3 linked regions of the Vreelandella piezotolerans genome follow. Each later gene encodes a partner of the first gene's protein in a complex. Links are inferred from orthologs where the notes say so. Each region holds a gene or a part of one and is shown in the gene's direction. Other genes may lie near its edges.

The links.
Region 2: the proteins of tsaD (region 1) and tsaE are in contact, whole or in part, in a crystal structure (PDB 6N9A), measured with the Thermotoga maritima proteins. The link is inferred for Vreelandella piezotolerans from one-to-one orthologs. Residues at the interface, in WP_004082750.1 of Thermotoga maritima: Cys10, Asp11, Arg49, His50, Leu82, Gly84, Gly135, Gly136, Glu154, Thr155, Leu156, Asp157, Asp158, Ser159, Glu162, Asp165, Lys166, Arg169, Leu170, Tyr175, Lys213, Thr214, Leu217, Tyr218, Gln221, Arg222, Asn324; in WP_004082108.1 of Thermotoga maritima: Leu37, Gly38, Lys46, Lys57, Val59, Lys60, Ser61, Thr63, Phe64, Thr65, Leu66, Met67, Val69, Pro71, Tyr82, Arg83, Leu84, Asp86, Asp88, Phe89, Asp93, Ile128, Asp130, Glu131, Arg134.
Region 3: the proteins of tsaD (region 1) and tsaB are in contact, whole or in part, in a solved structure (PDB 4WQ4), measured with the Escherichia coli proteins. The link is inferred for Vreelandella piezotolerans from one-to-one orthologs.

The regions. Positions count from the first base shown.
Region 1 is NZ_CP048602.1:2,909,263-2,914,884, forward strand. What follows is about bases 681-3,608. They hold tsaD (tRNA (adenosine(37)-N6)-threonylcarbamoyltransferase complex transferase subunit TsaD), read left to right. Parts: upstream 681-1,586; coding sequence 1,587-2,630; downstream 2,631-3,608. Other genes in these bases: dnaG (DNA primase), read right to left, coding at 681-983; rpsU (30S ribosomal protein S21), read right to left, coding at 1,171-1,386; plsY (glycerol-3-phosphate 1-O-acyltransferase PlsY), read right to left, coding at 2,640-3,209; folB (dihydroneopterin aldolase), read left to right, coding at 3,312-3,608. In the rest of the region: more of dnaG, read right to left, coding at 1-680; more of folB, read left to right, coding at 3,609-3,692; folK (2-amino-4-hydroxy-6-hydroxymethyldihydropteridine diphosphokinase), read left to right, coding at 3,689-4,234; GYM47_RS13335 (tRNA nucleotidyltransferase/poly(A) polymerase-related protein), read right to left, coding at 4,231-5,367; GYM47_RS13340 (symmetrical bis(5'-nucleosyl)-tetraphosphatase), read right to left, coding at 5,368-5,622.
Region 2 is NZ_CP048602.1:2,379,370-2,385,021, reverse strand. Bases 2,529-5,486 are described here. They hold tsaE (tRNA (adenosine(37)-N6)-threonylcarbamoyltransferase complex ATPase subunit type 1 TsaE), read left to right. Parts: upstream 2,529-3,737; coding sequence 3,738-4,235; downstream 4,236-5,486. Other genes in these bases: GYM47_RS10975 (N-acetylmuramoyl-L-alanine amidase), read left to right, coding at 4,226-5,486; GYM47_RS10985 (NAD(P)H-hydrate dehydratase), read left to right, coding at 2,529-3,726. Also shown: small ribosomal subunit biogenesis GTPase RsgA, read right to left, coding at 1-244; orn (oligoribonuclease), read left to right, coding at 391-975; tRNA epoxyqueuosine(34) reductase QueG, read right to left, coding at 979-2,103; more of GYM47_RS10985, read left to right, coding at 2,233-2,528; more of GYM47_RS10975, read left to right, coding at 5,487-5,652. UniProt on the Escherichia coli protein: Required for the formation of a threonylcarbamoyl group on adenosine at position 37 (t(6)A37) in tRNAs that read codons beginning with adenine.
Region 3 is NZ_CP048602.1:3,088,582-3,094,069, reverse strand. Bases 741-3,534 are described here. They hold tsaB (tRNA (adenosine(37)-N6)-threonylcarbamoyltransferase complex dimerization subunit type 1 TsaB), read left to right. Parts: upstream 741-1,683; coding sequence 1,684-2,385; downstream 2,386-3,534. Other genes in these bases: GYM47_RS14170 (phospholipase D-like domain-containing protein), read left to right, coding at 3,130-3,534; GYM47_RS14175 (class I SAM-dependent methyltransferase), read left to right, coding at 2,382-3,092; adk (adenylate kinase), read left to right, coding at 918-1,571. Also shown: aceF (pyruvate dehydrogenase complex dihydrolipoyllysine-residue acetyltransferase), read left to right, coding at 1-655; more of GYM47_RS14170, read left to right, coding at 3,535-4,251; GYM47_RS14165 (YecA/YgfB family protein), read right to left, coding at 4,257-4,937; GYM47_RS14160 (SprT family zinc-dependent metalloprotease), read left to right, coding at 5,025-5,488. UniProt on the Escherichia coli protein: Required for the formation of a threonylcarbamoyl group on adenosine at position 37 (t(6)A37) in tRNAs that read codons beginning with adenine.

The DNA.
Region 1 (5,622 bases):
AGTGCTGTTTCCAATGCGCGACTTGCCGCTTGGCGGCCCGCGCGGTCACCGTCGAAGCAGAACACTACCCGGCTCACCAAACGAAACAGGCGGCTCAAGTGATCTTCCGTGGTCGCCGTGCCCAACGTAGCGACGGCGTTATGAATGCCGAACTGGGCCAGCGCCACCACGTCCATATAGCCTTCGACCATCACCAACTGCTCGAGTTTGCTAGACGCTTGACGCGCCTCGTACAAACCGTATAGCTCGCGCCCTTTATGAAAGACAGGCGTTTCTGGTGAATTGAGATATTTGGGCTGTTCATCCCCCATGACCCGGCCGCCAAAGCCTAGGGTACGACCACGCAAGTCGCGGATGGGAAACATCACTCGGTCGCGAAAACGATCGTAGGTGCGCCCAGTGTCTTCGCGGTGGATCAGCAGTCCGTACTCGACCTGTACCGGCTCGCCGATCCCTTTTGCCGACAGATGCTGCTTGAGCGCCTCCCAGCCACCCGGCGCATAACCAATACCGTAGGTGTCGATGACCTCTGGCGACAGTCCGCGGCCCTGCAGGTAGCGCTGAGCACTTTGACCCTCCTGCATTTTCAGCCGCTCGCGGTAGAAGCTGGCGGCCACTTCCAGCAGGTTGACGCCCTCTTTACGCTTTTTCTCGCGCTGCTGAGCACGCGGGTCATCCGCTCCCTCACGGGGAACATCGAGACCTAAACGCCCGGCCAACTGCTCTACCGCTTCGGGGAACGGCAGCTTGTCGTACTCCATCAAAAAGCGCAGCGCGTTGCCATGAGCGCCACAGCCAAAGCAGTGGTAAAACTGCTTGTCGGCACTCACCGTGAACGACGGTGTTTTTTCCTGATGGAAAGGGCACAAACCGGAGAAGTTACGACCCGCTTTCTTAAGCTGCACGCGCTCGCCGACAACCTCCACCACGTCAACGCGGCCGAGCAGGTCGTCAATGAAACGCTGTGGAATTTGGCCTGCCATGAACTGCGGGCATCCTCGCGCGAAGCGCTAATGGGCGGGTCTAACGTCATCAGACAATGCGCCTGATCACCTTAAACCGCGCAAAACACACATCACAGAACGAAAAACAAACGGCCACCTAGTGGCGGCCGCTTGGCATCCCTCTTGGGATAACCGGTCAATTGCGCTGGCTATCCCCAGGTACGGATCAATAGAGCCGTTCGAAACGCTTACGCTCACGCTGCAACTTCTTAGCGTGACGTTTTACGGCAGCGGCCGCTTTGCGTTTACGCTCAGCAGTCGGCTTCTCGTAGTGCTCGCGACGACGTACTTCAGACAGAACGCCAGCTTTTTCGCAAGAACGCTTGAAGCGACGCAGGGCGACGTCAAACGGCTCGTTATCACGTACTTTTACAGAAGGCATTAAGCACTCACCTACCTTAAGGAGTCTTGAGTTCGGATAGTACGCACACCGAACACAACGGTGTACGACCCAGTTTTACAGCGCACAGTAGTCTAGTCGCGGTTGGCGATCTTTGCAAATGCTTACGCCCCTCTACTGCCATAATGCTAGACTAGCCGGTTTGTAACCTCTGCCTTACCACCTACACGAGTTCTTTTGCCATGCGCGTACTGGGCATTGAAACGTCTTGCGACGAAACCGGCGTCGCCATTTACGATACCGCGTTCACCGGCGGGCGCGGCCTGTTGGCCGATGCGCTGTATAGCCAAATCGCCATGCATGCGGAGTACGGCGGCGTCGTGCCGGAGCTGGCCTCCCGAGATCACACCCGCAAGCTGTTGCCGTTGATCGAGCAAGTATTGAAAGACGCCCAGCTCACCCGCCAAGACCTGGACGGTATCGCTTACACCGCCGGACCGGGCCTCGTCGGCGCGCTAATGGTTGGCGCCAGCACTGCCCACGGCATGGCCAAAGCGCTGAACATACCGGTGCTGGGCGTTCACCACATGGAGGGCCACCTACTCGCCCCGATGCTGGAAGATGACGCCCCCGATTTCCCGTTCGTGGCCCTTCTGGTCTCGGGCGGCCACACTCAGCTAGCCGAAGTACAGGGGTTAGGGCACTACCAACTGCTGGGGGAGTCGGTGGATGACGCCGCCGGGGAGGCTTTCGACAAGGCCGCCAAAATGCTCGGCCTTGCTTATCCAGGCGGACCGCTGGTCGCAAAGCTTGCCGAACAGGGCGACCCGACGCGCTTTCGTTTTCCGCGCCCAATGACTGATCGTCCGGGGCTGGACTTCAGTTTCTCAGGCCTTAAAACCCACACCCTAACGGCTATTCGACAGCTAGAAGCGGCAGACGAACTGGATGATCAGGCGAAGGCCGACGTTGCGCGAGCCTTCGAAGAAGCCGTCGTCGATACACTGGTGATCAAATGCCGCCGCGCCCTTGACCAAACCGGCCTAAAACGCATCGTGATGGCAGGCGGCGTCAGCGCCAATACTCGCCTGCGTGAACGGCTAGCGCTGGAGACCCAAAAGCGCCAAGCCCGTGCTTATTACCCTCGCGGGCGCTTTTGTACCGACAACGGCGCCATGATTGCCTATGTCGGTGCGCAGCGCTTGGCAGCCGGCGAGCGGGATGACAACGGCGTGATGCAGGCGACCCCTCGCTGGCCGCTCGATACGCTTACCGCACCACGGTAGCTCTCGCGCCTATCCGCGTAGGGGCGGCTCTTCCCCGCGGCGCAAACGGCGAATATTGAGGCCATGGCGGGCCAATACGAGCAGGCTAAAGCCCCCTACGACGCTGACGTAGCCGGGGGCTAGCCAGAGACACAGCAGCGGTGCCAACAGCGCGCTAACGAGCGATGCAGCCGCCGCCGTGCGCAAACGCCACGCGAGTAGCGCCCAGCAAAGCGCCGTGAGCAGCGCCACGCTGGGTACCAGCACCAACAGCACGCCAAACGCGCTGGAGACCGACTTTCCGCCGCGAAAGCCGTGCCAGATCGGATAGCTATGACCCAGCAACACGGCCAGCCCCACAATTCCCTGCAACCATACCGGCAGCGCCAGCAGCTTGGCAGCCAGTACGGCAGGCACCCCTTTTAACGCATCGAGCAGCAGCGTGGCCGCGGCGAGCCTTGGACCATATAGGCGGAGCACGTTCGAAAATCCTGGGTTGTAAGAGCCGCAAAACCGTGGATCCGTCACACCGGCCCACCGACATACGCTCACCGCCGCCAGCCAACTACCGCTCAAATAACCGATTACGATCCATATCATGGACTGCCTACCCTGGCATGGGCGGCCGACGCCGCTGCCTTACTGTCGTTTCTGGTCATCCTCAAGTACAATCGCCCGCTTGTTGACCCTGGGGGAAGGCCTGTGGACCGCATTTTGATCGAAGCACTCACCGTCGACACCGTCATCGGTGTGTACGACTGGGAACGCACGATAACGCAATCGCTGAGCCTGGATCTATCGCTGGCAACAGATATTCGGCCAGCGGCCGCCACGGACGAGCTACGCCTAACGCTGGATTATGCCGCTATCTGCCAGCGAATCCAGCAGTTTGCCGACGAGCATCAATTCGCCTTGGTGGAAACGTTCGCAGAGCGCCTTGCTGCCTGCTTGCAGCACGAATTTCCGATCAGTTGGCTTCGCATGACCGTCCGCAAACCCGGTGCCGTTCCTCAAGCGGCCAGCGTCGGCCTGGAAATCACGCGCGGCACGCTGCCGGAGGCCACGCAGGACACATCGTCATGAATCTGGTCACACTCAGCTTGGGCAGCAACATCGATCCTGACACCCATATCCGACTTTGCCTAGACGCCCTGGAAGATACCTTCGGCCCGCTGCAGATATCACGCATTTTCGAAAGTGAGCCGGTCGGCTTCAACGATAGCCGCAACTTCTACAACTTGGTGGTCGCTTTCTATAGCGACTGGTCGGTGAGCGAGCTTCAAGCATGGTCCAAAGAGCTCGAAATCGCCCACGGCCGAACGCCGGACATGATGAAATGCAGCCCCCGCGCGCTGGACATCGATCTACTGACCGTCGGCGATGCCTGCGGGGTCATCGATGACGTCGCGCTGCCGCGTGGCGAAATCACCCGTAACGCCTTCGTGCTTCAACCCCTGGCGGAGCTTTTGCCCAACACGCGCCACCCCGCCTGCCAAACCCCCTATGCCACACTCTGGAAGCGCTTTACCTTAGGCGACCAACGCCTATGGCCGATCGATTTTCACTGGCGAGGCCGCTGGATTTCCCAAGCCGACCCGCAGCTCCGGGTGGCCATAGCGCGCTAGCGCGACGCCCCCTCGTCTAACGCGCCTGCCACCGCTTTTTGGCGATGCTGGCGCAGCGCGTCTCCTAGGGCGGCGCCACGATACCCCTCACCGAGCAATGCCTGGGGGCTCACTGCCTGAGCGGCTTGCCACGCCTTCTCAAGCCGGGGTTGGCGCGCCGGTGCCAAACGGCTGACAAGTTGTAACTGCGCAATGACTTGAGCGGGTTTGCGCCAGCCATCCAAGCGCTCCAACCAGTGCAGCACTCGCTCATCGTCGAGCGGTTCATTGAGCAGCGCTTTCGTCAGCGCGGTATGGCGGGCCAACTGCGCCACCGCGTTGGGCAGCCGCAGCCTGCTCGCTAACGCGTCGCGCTGCTCATCACTAAGCACCGACACCAATAGCGCATAGCGCCAGTGGGCCAGCGCGGGTGACGAGGTCTCAGGCGCGCTGGCTAGCGCATCGAGGGCAGCAGCCAACGTTTCGTCATCGGCAAGTTCCGGCCACCAAGTGGCCAGCGCTTGGCACTCGTGTAGCGTCGTGAAATAGCGCTCTGGATTGGGTTCGCCAAGCGCTTTTTCGGTCTCGACCCACACCCGCTCTGCGGCGAGATGGCCAAGTTCGCCGCTTTCACTGACATGACGCATCAACGCCTGGGTATCTGGGGCGATGGCAAAGCCCAGATGCGCATAGCGAGCTAAAAAGCGCGCGGTACGTAGCACCCGCAGCGGATCTTCGCTGAAGGCAGGCGATACGTGGCGCAACAGGCGTTGCTGGATATCCTGCCGACCGTGAAACGGGTCGGTCAGCGCTCCGTTAGTCCCTTGAGCGATGGCATTGATCGTCAGGTCACGCCGTGACAGATCTTCTTCCAGCGTCACGTCCGGGCTGGCATACACATCGAAGCCCCCGTAGCCATGACCGGATTTGCGCTCGGTGCGCGCCAGCGCATACTCCTCTGACGTATGGGGATGCAAAAAAACCGGAAAGTCGCGACCCACAGGCTTGAAGCCCCGCCGACGCATGTCGTCCGGCGTCGCCCCTACTACGACCCAGTCGTGATCGACCACCGGCCAGCCCAGCAGCGCATCCCGCACTGCTCCACCTACCCGGTACACCTCTAACCCTTGGGTAAGAGCATCCTGTTGAAACACTTAACGGCCTCCTTGCTGGCTAATCACGCAGGTGCGCTCGCCGGTCTCCAGATTCATAGCGGTCAACGCGCCGCCCCATACACAGCCGGTGTCCAGCCCCTCGACGTTGATCTTGGCGTGGGGCGTGCGCCCCTCCAACGCGGCCCAGTGGCCAAACATTAGGCGTATATCATCCTGACGTGGAAACTGGAACCAGGGAGCGAATCCATCAGGGGCGCTATCGAGCCCCTCTTTGGCCGCAAAATCGAGACGCTC
Region 2 (5,652 bases), 530 kb from region 1 along the record:
CACCGGTCACCAAACCCTCGAGGTTGGCGCGCAGGTGGCAGCGTATGGGCGTCCCGTCGGCGTCACGAACTTCCAGCGTGCGGCCAAAATGGGCCATGACGCGGCCCGGCTGTTCGGGGCCATATTCGCCCGCGGAGAGCTTTTCGGCGTCCTTGGCATCACGTTTTTCGGCACGCTGGGCGCGTTCGGCTTGGATTTTCTCGACGCGCCACTGCTGCTGACGGCTTAATTTACGTTTGCTCATGACCACCCGATGATCGTTACAATAGAGGGCATTGTACCCATCTAGGCGGCCCACTGTCCTGTATGGGGTGCGGGTTGGCGCAAGATAAGCGACACTTTTGTTCACTGCGCCGAAACAAGGGCGACCCTGACCAAGGAATGAATGTAATGAGCGAGCAAAACGGCGCACCGCGTAGTGACCTGTTGGTGTGGATCGATTTGGAAATGACCGGTCTGGAACCGGATAAAGAGCGTATTATCGAGGTGGCGACACTGATCACCGATGCTCGTTTGAAGGTCGTGGCAGAAGGGCCGGTGATCGCCGTCAAGCAGCCCGATCGCTTGCTGGCCAATATGGACGATTGGAACCAGAAAACTCACGGTGAGTCTGGATTGGTGGCGCGCGTGAAAGCGAGCACCGTCGAGACGCAAGAAGCAGAGCGTCAGACACTCGATTTTTTACGCCAGTACGTCGTTGCAGGCTCTTCGCCGATGTGCGGCAACAGTATTCACCAGGACCGCCGCTTTTTGGAGCGGGAAATGCCCGAACTGTGGGCGTTTTTCCACTACCGCAACCTGGATGTCTCGACCGTCAAAGAGCTGGCCAAGCGCTGGAACCCTGGTGCGCTGGCGGGCTTCAAGAAGCAAAACGCCCACTTGGCCATGGACGACATCAAGGAGTCGATCGCGGAACTGGCCCACTATCGCCGCACGTTTTTACGCGTGGAAGAGGGCAGCGACGAAGAGGAGTAGCGTTCAGGCGCGCGTGGCGATACGCGCATCACGCTTGCGGCGCTGCTCCGCGAGTGCCCAGGCAACATGTTCACGCACTAGGTCGCTTGGGTAGGCCCGTCTGGCCCATAGCGCGGCCTCGACGGCATCGCTCCACGGGGCGTTGCCCAGGCCAACGGCGAGATTGCGCAGCCAGCGCTCGTAACCGATGCGGCGAATGGGGCTACCGGCGGTCTTGTCGAGAAACTCCTCTTCGCCCCAACTGAACAGCGCAATAAGCGAGGCGCGATCGAGATCGTGGCGTGGCGTGAAGTCTGCTTCTTGGGTGATTTTCGTGAAGCGTGTGAACGGGCAAACGAGCTGGCAATCGTCGCAGCCATACACGCGATTGCCCATGGCGCGCCGATACTCTTCGGGTATGGCGCCGGGTAGCTCGATGGTGAGATATGAGATGCACTTGCGCGAATCGACGACCTTATCGTCCACGATGGCCCCGGTGGGGCAGGCAGTGCGGCAGGCGCTACAGCTACCGCAGTGCTCCTGCTCGAAGGGCGCATCGACGGGCAGTGGGAGGTCGGTATACAGCTCGCCAAGAAAAAACAGCGAGCCTGCTTTGGGGTTCAGTAGCATAGCGTTTTTGCCGAACCACCCCAACCCCGCCTTCTGGGCAAGCGCGCGCTCCATCACCGGCGCCGAGTCCACGAAGGCGCGGAAGCCAAATTTTCCTACTTCCCGCTCGATTTGCTTGGCTAGCTGCGCCAAACGTTTGCGCATCAATTTGTGATAATCACGCCCCAATGCATAGCGAGATACGTAGGCGCGGTGCGGCTGCCCCAATACTTTGGCACTCTCTACTTCGGCGGGCAGATAGTCCATGCGCACGCTGATCACCCGCTGCGTGCCGGGTTCCAGCTCCTCGGGGCGCGTGCGCTTGGTGCCGTGCTTGGCCATGAAAGCCATCTCGCCGTGATAGCCACTCTCCAGCCAGCGGTTCAAGTGCGCCTCGTGGGCAGCTAGGTCCGTGTCGGCGATGCCGACCTGTTGAAAGCCCAACTCGCGTCCCCACTGCTTGATCTGCTCGGCCAGCCGATGCAGGTGGTCATGGGTCAGAGCGTCGCTGGAGGGTGGAAATGTGATGGAACTTGGCATGGTCAGTCAACGGTGATGCGTTAAGCGCGCTATGCTAACGCATTAGCCGCTGGCACGACATGCCGCGTATGACGACGCGGGTAAGGTATGCGCATGAGGGTTGATTTAAGGCCTTTACAAGGAGTCATTGTGTCTACGTTGAACACCTCTTCACTTCGTCCTCTCTACACCGCATCACAGGTCCGTGAGTTGGATAGGCGTACCATTGCCGGGGGGATCGACAGCTTTGCCTTGATGCAGCGAGCGGCCTCCAGCGCTTGGCACAGTTTTCGCTCGCGCTGGCCCCAGGCGCGCAGCGTGACCGTGCTGTGTGGCGGCGGTCACAACGGCGGTGACGGTCACGTGCTGGCAGCGCTGGCCATGCAGTCGGGCCTCAAAGTGCAGCGTCTTTCTCTGAAGCCGCTAGATACGCTTTCTGGTGACGTGGCGCGCGCCGCCGAGCTGGCCACGGCTGCAGGCGTCAGCTTCGAAGAGTGGCAGCCAAGCACGACGCTGTCTGGCGAGGTCATCGTCGATGCGCTGCTGGGTACGGGATTGACCGGTGAGGTCGAAGGCAGCGTCAAGCAGGCCATTACGGCCATTAACACCGCGTCTCAGCCCGTGCTGGCGCTGGATATCCCTTCGGGAGTGTCGGCCGATACCGGCGCGATGCTGGGTACGGCGGTCGAGGCCACCTGCACGGTAACGTTCATTGGCGACAAAATCGGCCTACATACTGGCGAGGCGCCTGCCTACGCCGGTGACATCGATTTTCGCCCCCTGGGCGTCAAAGCGCAGGCGTTTTTCGATATTCCGCCGACCGCTTGGCGGTTGGATGAGGCAATGCTCAGCGAGGCATTGCCACCTCGTTCGCGCACCAGTCATAAGGGGAGCCTAGGGCACGTACTGGTGATGGGCGGCGCGCCGGGGTTTGGTGGTGCGGCGCTGCTAGCCTCTCAGGCGGCAGCGCGCTTAGGAGCAGGTAAGGTGACGCTCGCTACCGCACAGGAACACCTGACTGCCAGCCTCGTGCGCTGCCCAGAAGTCATGGCGCGTGCAGTGCGTAGCGGGGCCGACGTGGCCGAGTTGCCCGCCAATGCGGATGTCGTGGTGGTTGGGCCAGGGATGGGGCAAGAGGCCTGGGGCCAGGCAGTGCTGCAAAGTGCGCTACAGGCATCGACACCGCTCGTCATCGATGCCGATGCGCTCAACCTGCTGGCCAGCCGCTGGCCAACGCTTCGTCGGGACGACTGGGTATTGACGCCTCACCCTGGCGAAGCGGCCAGACTGCTGGGCTGCAGTGTGGCCGATGTCCAGGCGGATCGTCCGGCGGCCGCCCGGGCGTTGCAGCGCGCCCGTGGGGGCGTCGTGATTCTGAAAGGGGCTGGCAGCCTGGTGGCGGGTCCCAGCGGACTGGTCGTCTGCCCTTACGGGAATCCCGGCATGGCGAGCGGCGGTATGGGCGATGTGCTGAGCGGCATGTTGGGCGCCTTGATGGCTCAACTGGGCGGCTTGGAGCAGAGCGCTTGGCTGGGTACGATGCTGCATGCTCTGGCAGGCGACGAGGCGGCCAAAGCCGCCGGAGAGCGTGGCCTGTTAGCCAGTGATCTGGCATCCTATGCACGAGTGCTCATTAACCCGTGAAGGCGGCCAACATGCAGGTGCAATTGAACGATGAAGTGGCCCACGTTGCCTTTGGTGAGGCGCTGGGTCGAGCGCTAAGCGGTCGCGGGCGCGTTTATTTGGAAGGCGATTTAGGGGCAGGTAAAACCACCCTGACGCGCGGCATTTTGAGAGCATACGGCTATCAGGGAGCCGTTAAGAGCCCAACCTATACGTTGGTGGAGCCTTACGAGCTGGGCGATCAACGCATTTACCATCTGGATTTGTATCGTTTGGCAGACCCAGAAGAGCTTGAATTCATGGGCGGACGAGACGTTCTCGCCGATGATGCTCTCTGTCTGATCGAATGGCCCAGCAGAGGCGAGGGTTGGTTACCCGCACCCGATGTGCGCATTCAGCTCTGCGTAGCGGCGCAGGGTCGAACGGCGCGTTTGACGGCCGAAACCGCCTTTGGCCAGCGTGTCTTAGCGCCGTTGGAGGCAAGGATCATCGATAATTCGCGGGAGAGTGGTGGGATTCAATGGATATGAAACGACCCCTCGTTCGGCTATTCATCCGCTGCGCGGTAGGATGTGCGTTCTTATTGACCGCCAGTGCGACCACCGCGCAGGCGGCCAACGTCGAGAGCATGCGGCTTTGGGCGGCACCCGATCACGCGCGTTTGGTGTTCGATCTCACGGGGGCCACGCAAGCCAACGTATTTACGTTGGACAATCCGTCACGTCTGGTGATCGATCTAGACGACAGTCAGCTCAATACCGATGCCTCCACGCTGCCACTGGAAGGCAGCGCCATTTCAGCCGTTCGCACGGGGGTGCGAGACCAGGGCGGCTTGAGGGTGGTGCTCGAGCTTAACCGTGCTATCGAGCCTCGTCATTTTACGCTTCCGCCTAACGACCAGTATGGGCATCGTCTGGTGGTCGATCTGGAGTATCCCGGCGAGAGTGCAGTGGAAAATCCCATCGATCCCATCGAAGCGATGATTCGTGACCAGGAGATGATGGCACAGCGCTCGGCCCAGGCGCGGCTACCCGGCGTAGAGGCCGACGTGCCATCTCCAGCGCCAGATCAGCCGCCGGTAGAAGTGCAGCCCGCTCAGCCGCACCCACAGCGGGACATTATCATTGCCATCGACGCCGGGCACGGTGGCGAGGACCCGGGTGCCATTGGCCCGGCGGGCACCCGTGAAAAAGATGTCGTGCTGGAAATTGCCCGTCGGCTCGCCTCCGACGTCAATCGCACGCAGGGGTTCAAAGCCGTGCTGATTCGCGATGGCGACTACTACCTCGGTTTACGCCAGCGCACCCAACTGGCTCGTGAGCAGAAGGCCGATTTCTTCGTCTCGATTCACGCCGATGCCTTCACTAGTCCCCGCCCTCAGGGTAGCTCGGTGTATGCGCTGTCACAGCGTGGGGCGACATCAGAAACGGCACAGTGGCTGGCCGATAGTGAAAATCGCTCGGATCTGATCGGCGGTGTCGATGGCAGTTTGTCGCTGCGTGACAAAGACCAAGTGCTGCGCGGGGTGCTGCTGGACCTTACCATGACCGCGACGCTCAACGACTCGCTGTCGATTGGCGGGCAGGTACTCGAACAGCTTGGGCGAGTCAACCGGTTGCATAAATCCCGGGTCGAGCAGGCGGGCTTTATGGTGCTGAAATCACCGGATATTCCATCGCTGCTGATTGAGGTGGGCTTTATATCGAATCCCGACGAAGAGCGTCGCCTGCGCGACCCAGTGCACCAACAGGGGCTTTCGACGGCCATTTTCAGCGGCCTGCGCGACCATTTTCAGCGTAATCCACCGCCAGCCAGCCTGCTGGCGTGGCAGCGGGATCATCAGCGCAGCCCCACGGGCGACGAATATCGCATCCAATCAGGCGACACGCTCTCCTCGATTGCCGTTCGCCACGGTGTCCCGGTAAACCAGCTGAAACAGGCCAACGA
Region 3 (5,488 bases), 180 kb from region 1 along the record:
GGGCGCGACGAACCTGCATCGTAGCTGGCTCAACGTGCCCCACGTGACCCAGTTCGACGAAGCCGACATCACCGAGCTCGAGGACTTCCGCAAGGCCATGAAGGCCGAGGCCGAAGCCCAGGGGGCCAAGCTCACGCCGCTGCCCTTCCTGGTCAAGGCGTGTGCCTTTGCACTGCGTAAGTTCCCGCAGTTCAACGTCAGCTTGAAAGGCGACGGCGATACGCTGGTGTGGAAGAAGTACGTCCATATCGGCATCGCGGTGGATACACCGGACGGCCTGATGGTGCCCGTGCTGCGAGACGCCGATAAGAAATCCTTGATCGAGATTGCCAAGGAGATGGCGGAGCTAGGCAAGAAAGCGCAGAGCAAGAAGCTCAAGCGGGAAGAGATGACCGGTGGCTGCTTCACCATTTCGAGCCTGGGCTCGATTGGCGGCACGGCCTTCACACCGATCGTCAACGCCCCCGAGGTCGCGATCTTGGGTGTGTCGAAAGCGCAGATGAAGCCGGTTTGGGATGGCAACGCCTTCCAAGCGCGCTTGATGATGCCGCTATCGCTCTCCTACGATCACCGCGCGATCAACGGGGCAGATGCAGCGCGCTTCACCGCCTTCCTGGCGGACGTGCTCACCGATATCCGTCGCTTACTGCTGTAAGCGGTCGACCGAGCAAGCCACAAGCGGCGCCCTGAGGGGCGCCGCTTGTGTTTATAGCTAGGCCACTTAAACGATAGTTTGATTAAAACAGGGTGACCAAAGTACTAACGCTGGCCACTTTGCTGTTTTTACTCAAAAAAACACAAAATAATCGTGCTCTCAGGCTTTTGGGGAGTTGTGTCGCCTGAACGGCACGGTTATTGTCGATTCATTGATTTCAACGATCACTATCATTCAAGACGATCATTCAAGGAGCAGTGCCATGCGTTTAATCCTGTTGGGTGCCCCCGGCGCGGGGAAGGGGACTCAAGCTCAATTCATCTGTGAGCAGTTCAAGATTCCCCAAATTTCCACCGGGGATATGCTGCGCACCGCCATCAAAGACGGCACCGAGCTGGGCCTGAAGGTCAAAGAGATTATGAACAGCGGGGGACTGGTGTCGGACGACATCATCATCGACCTGGTCAAGGAGCGCATCAGCCAGCCGGACTGTGAGAATGGGTTCTTGTTCGACGGCTTCCCGCGGACCATCCCCCAAGCAGACGCCATGAAAGAGGGCGGCGTCAAACTGGACCACGTGCTGGAAATCGCCGTGCCGGACGAAGAGATCGTCAGTCGCTTGGCGGGTCGCCGCGTGCATCCGGCCTCTGGTCGTGTGTATCACATCGAGCACAATCCGCCCAAAGAAGCGGGTAAAGACGACGTAACCGGCGAATCGCTGATCCAGCGTGAAGACGATCAGGAGTCCACGGTGCGTAATCGCCTGTCGGTCTACCACGACCAAACCGCTCCGCTGGTGGACTACTACCAGCAGTGGGCGAAAGAGGATCCGGCGACTGCACCGCAGTATCACCGCGTCGAAGGCGTAGGCAGTGTGGCAGACATCACCCGCCAGGTGAAAGAAGCGCTCAGCTAAGCGCGCCTCAGTGTTACGTGCCTCGATGGCCCGCAGGTTTCCTGCGGGCCATCGTCGTTTCAGGCGTGCGGCGGTATACTAGAGGCCTATTTTTACGGAGTGCAATACCGCTATGTCGTCGTTATACCTTCTGGCACTGGATGCCTCCTCCAGCGCCTGCTCTGCGGCACTACTCCGCCATACAGGCGGCCAACGTGACTGCCTGGCACGCTTCGAGATGACGCCACGCGCGCACACCAAGCGCTTGATGCCAATGGTGGATGAGCTGCTTGCCGATGCGGGCATTGCCCCACAAGCGTTGAATGCCGTCGCCTTTGGGCGCGGCCCCGGCTCGTTCACCGGCCTGCGCATTGCGGCCGGTGCCGCGCAAGGATTGGCGTTTGGCTTGGACTGCCCATTGCTCGGCGTGTCGACCCTGGAAGCGCTCGCGCTTCAGGCGCATCGGCGTTATCACTTTCGCCATGTGGTCACCGCGCTGGATGCGCGCATGGGCGAAGTGTATGCCGCTACCTGGCACTGCCTGAACGATACCCTAAGCTTACAGAGTGACGAGGTCGTCATCCCGCCCGGTGCATTCCGTTTGCCAGCCGGTGAAACCGATTGGGTGGGCGTGGGCTCGGGCTTTAATCTGTGGGACGAATTTGCCGTCGGCGTGCAGGCCAGCTTGTCGCAACATCTCACGGATCTAGAGCCACGCGCGGAGGAGATGGCGTGGCTGGCCGCGCGCGACTTGGACGCAGGTCTGGGCCAGGCGGCCCATGAGGTACAGCCGGTGTATCTGCGAAATGACGTGGCTTGGAAGAAACCGGCATGAGCCAGGCAGTACCGGAGGTTTTGCTACCACCTGGGCTGACGCTGGGTTACATGGAGGGTCGGCTTGCCCTGGCGGGAGACGAGCGCGAGTACGGCAAACCGCTCAGCGTCGACTTCGTCTCGGGCAAGGCCGCGCACCGTCGTCAGTTCGGTGGCGGCCGTGGACAGCTGGTGGCAAAGGCCTGCGGGCTAGCCAAAGGCGTGACGCCGAGCGTGGTCGATGCCACGGCGGGCCTGGGTCGCGACGCCTTCGTACTGGCCAGCCTCGGGGCGCCGGTACTGATGATCGAGCGGGTCGCGGCCATCGCCGCCTTGCTCAGCGACGGCCTAGCGCGTGCGGCGGCCGCAGAGGACACCGCCGCGATTGCCGCGCGCATGTACTTGCGTCATGGCGATGCCGCCGAGCGGTTGGCGAGGCTGGTGGCGGACGCCGAGTTTACGCCCCAAGTCGTCCACCTGGATCCCATGTTCCCCCATCGCGACAAGTCCGCGCTGGTGAAAAAAGAGATGCGCGTGTTTCGCGAGCTGGCCGGAGACGACGACGATGCTCCTCGCTTGTTGGAAGCCGCGCTCGACGTGGCGACCCACCGGGTGGTAGTGAAACGCCCCCGTAAAGCGCCGCCTATTGCAGGGCCCGCGCCGCAGCACACGTTGGAAGGCAAAACGAGCCGCTACGATCTATATGTCCATCGCTCCCTAAGTCGCTGAGCGTTGATGACACAGCGGAGCCAGAGAAGGAGTCTCTATGCAGCACGAGTGGCGAGAAGGGAACCGGGTGGTGTTGCTGCCGGAAGCGTCGCGCTTTTTACCGGCGATGTTCGACGCGGTGAGCCAAGCGCAGCACTACGTGCTGGTGGAACTCTACTTGATGGAGTCGGGGGAGCTTGCCACCCAAGTCATCGACGCGCTGGCGTCCGCCGCTAGGCGCGGCGTGCAGGTGTTTCTACTCCTGGACGGCTACGGTGCGATGGGGCTGGAGCGACGCGACCGTGAACGCTTGCAGAGCGCTGGCGTAGCCTTGCAGCTGTTCAACCCGATTGGCTTTCACTCGTTGGCCCGCAATCTGAGCCGTGATCACCGTAAGATAGTGGTGGTGGACGGCGAAATTGCCTTTACCGGCGGTTTTGGCGCGGTGGATGAGTTTTTGCAGGCGTGGTACGAAATCGCGCTACGCATCGACGGACCGACCGTTGCAGACTGGGAGGCACTGTTTCGCCGTTTGTGGCGTTCCCGGCTGACCCGCCAGGCCTCGGGGGACCCAGCGCCCCTTCCGCTCCCGCCTCAGCGCAGCGCGACGTCCCATGCCGATGGCGTGCGTGGGCGAGTAATGTCGGCCAGAGGCTATCGCTACCAAGCAATTCGCCACTCGCTGTATGCCCGGGTCAGTCGTGCGCGTCAGCGGCTGTGGCTATGCACGCCCTACTTCGTGCCCACGTTTGCGCTGCGCCGCCGCTTGATCCGCGCCGCTCGACAAGGCGTGGATGTACGTTTGCTGCTGCCCGGCGCCAAGCACGACCACCCCGGCGTGCGCTATGCGGGCCAGCGTTTTTATCAGGCACTGCTGAAAGCGGGCGTGCGCATTTTCGAGTTCCAGCCGACCTTCATACATGCCAAGTTCGTCCTGGCCGACGAGTGGGTTAGCCTAGGCTCTTGTAATTTCGATCACTGGAACCTGCACTGGAACCTAGAGGCCAACCAGGAGATAGACGATCCAGGATTCGCCAGCGACGTGCAGGCGCTTTTCGAACGTAATTTTGCTGCCAGCCAAGAGGTGGATGCTGCCGCCTGGGCCGCGCGCCCCTGGGGGCAGCGGGCCAAGGAGTGGGTGTATGGTGTCGTGGACGGTTTGGTGATGCGCCTGAAATAACGCGGCTACTGGCGCTTTTTGCCCTTCGCTTTGGCGGGCGTCTTTTTGCGCGGTTTGGGTTTGGGCGTTTCTGGTGGTACCCGGTAGTGCAGGTAGAGGTCAAGGACGAGCTCGGGCAGCTGGGCGACGAAGGATTCTTGGCTGGCCTGATCTTTGGCCATCTCGGCCATGTCGGGTTCGTCGTCGAAGAGCCCCGATAGCGACATGAACGGCAGCAGCAGCGTGGCGGCAGCCTCTTCATCATCCTGGAACCAAGCGCTCTCGTCGCTGAACACGCCTTCCATGAAGCCTGCACACCAGTCGCCAATCGGCGTCTCTTCTGCGGGCAGACCATCCAGCGTTAGTTCGAAGGGCAGTTCCGGTAGGCCCCCTTGCTCCAGGACCGCCATGGCGTTGTCGCGCAGCAGTGTCAGCAGTCGGACGATCTCATCGCGCTCGGTGGCATCGCGGTAGTTGGGTTCGCCTTGAAAAAGCTCCTCCAGCCACTGCTCGGTGGGCTGCTCGCTAGGCGCGACTGCCAGGGCGACCAGAAAGCCATGGGCCGAAATCAGGTCGAGGGCATCTTCGCCCACTTGTTCAGAGTCGAGAAAATCGTCCAGCCTGTCGAGCTGTTCGTCGTCAAGCAGCGGCTGAGGCGGGGCACTGTCGGGCGAGTTAGCGTCGGTCATGGTATTGCGCTCTGCCATGGGGAGCCTCGTTATCAACGTCATGTTTGAAAACCGCTGTCGATCCATCACAATCGATCAACGTCACTAATGGCTAGTTTATCACTAATGAAGACGTCTCCACTCCCCCCTTGGCCGCGCGATGAATTATTGGCGCTGTCCCATGAAGCGCTGCTTTGTGCCGCCCAAGAGCGGGTCGCGCAGGCCCTGGCACGCTGTCGTGAGGTAGATCCCGCGCTGCCCACGCCCAAGGTGTGGTTCGACCTGAAGGGCGCATCGGCAGGGCAGGCGCATCTTGGGCGGGGCGGGCTGCGCTTCAACCCGGTGCTGCTGGCCGATAATCGCGAGGCGTTTTTCGATGAGGTGATTCCTCATGAGATGGCCCACTGGCTGGTCTTTCATCTGGCCCAGGGGACTCGCTTTAAACCGCATGGCCGCGAGTGGCAGACGGTCATGCGGGATCTGTTTGGGCTCGCGCCTAGGGTCACCCACCGTTTCGATATTCAGCGCTCGCAACCGCGCCCTTTTCACTATGAGTGTGGCTGTCGGGTGCATCGCTTTACGTCGAGACG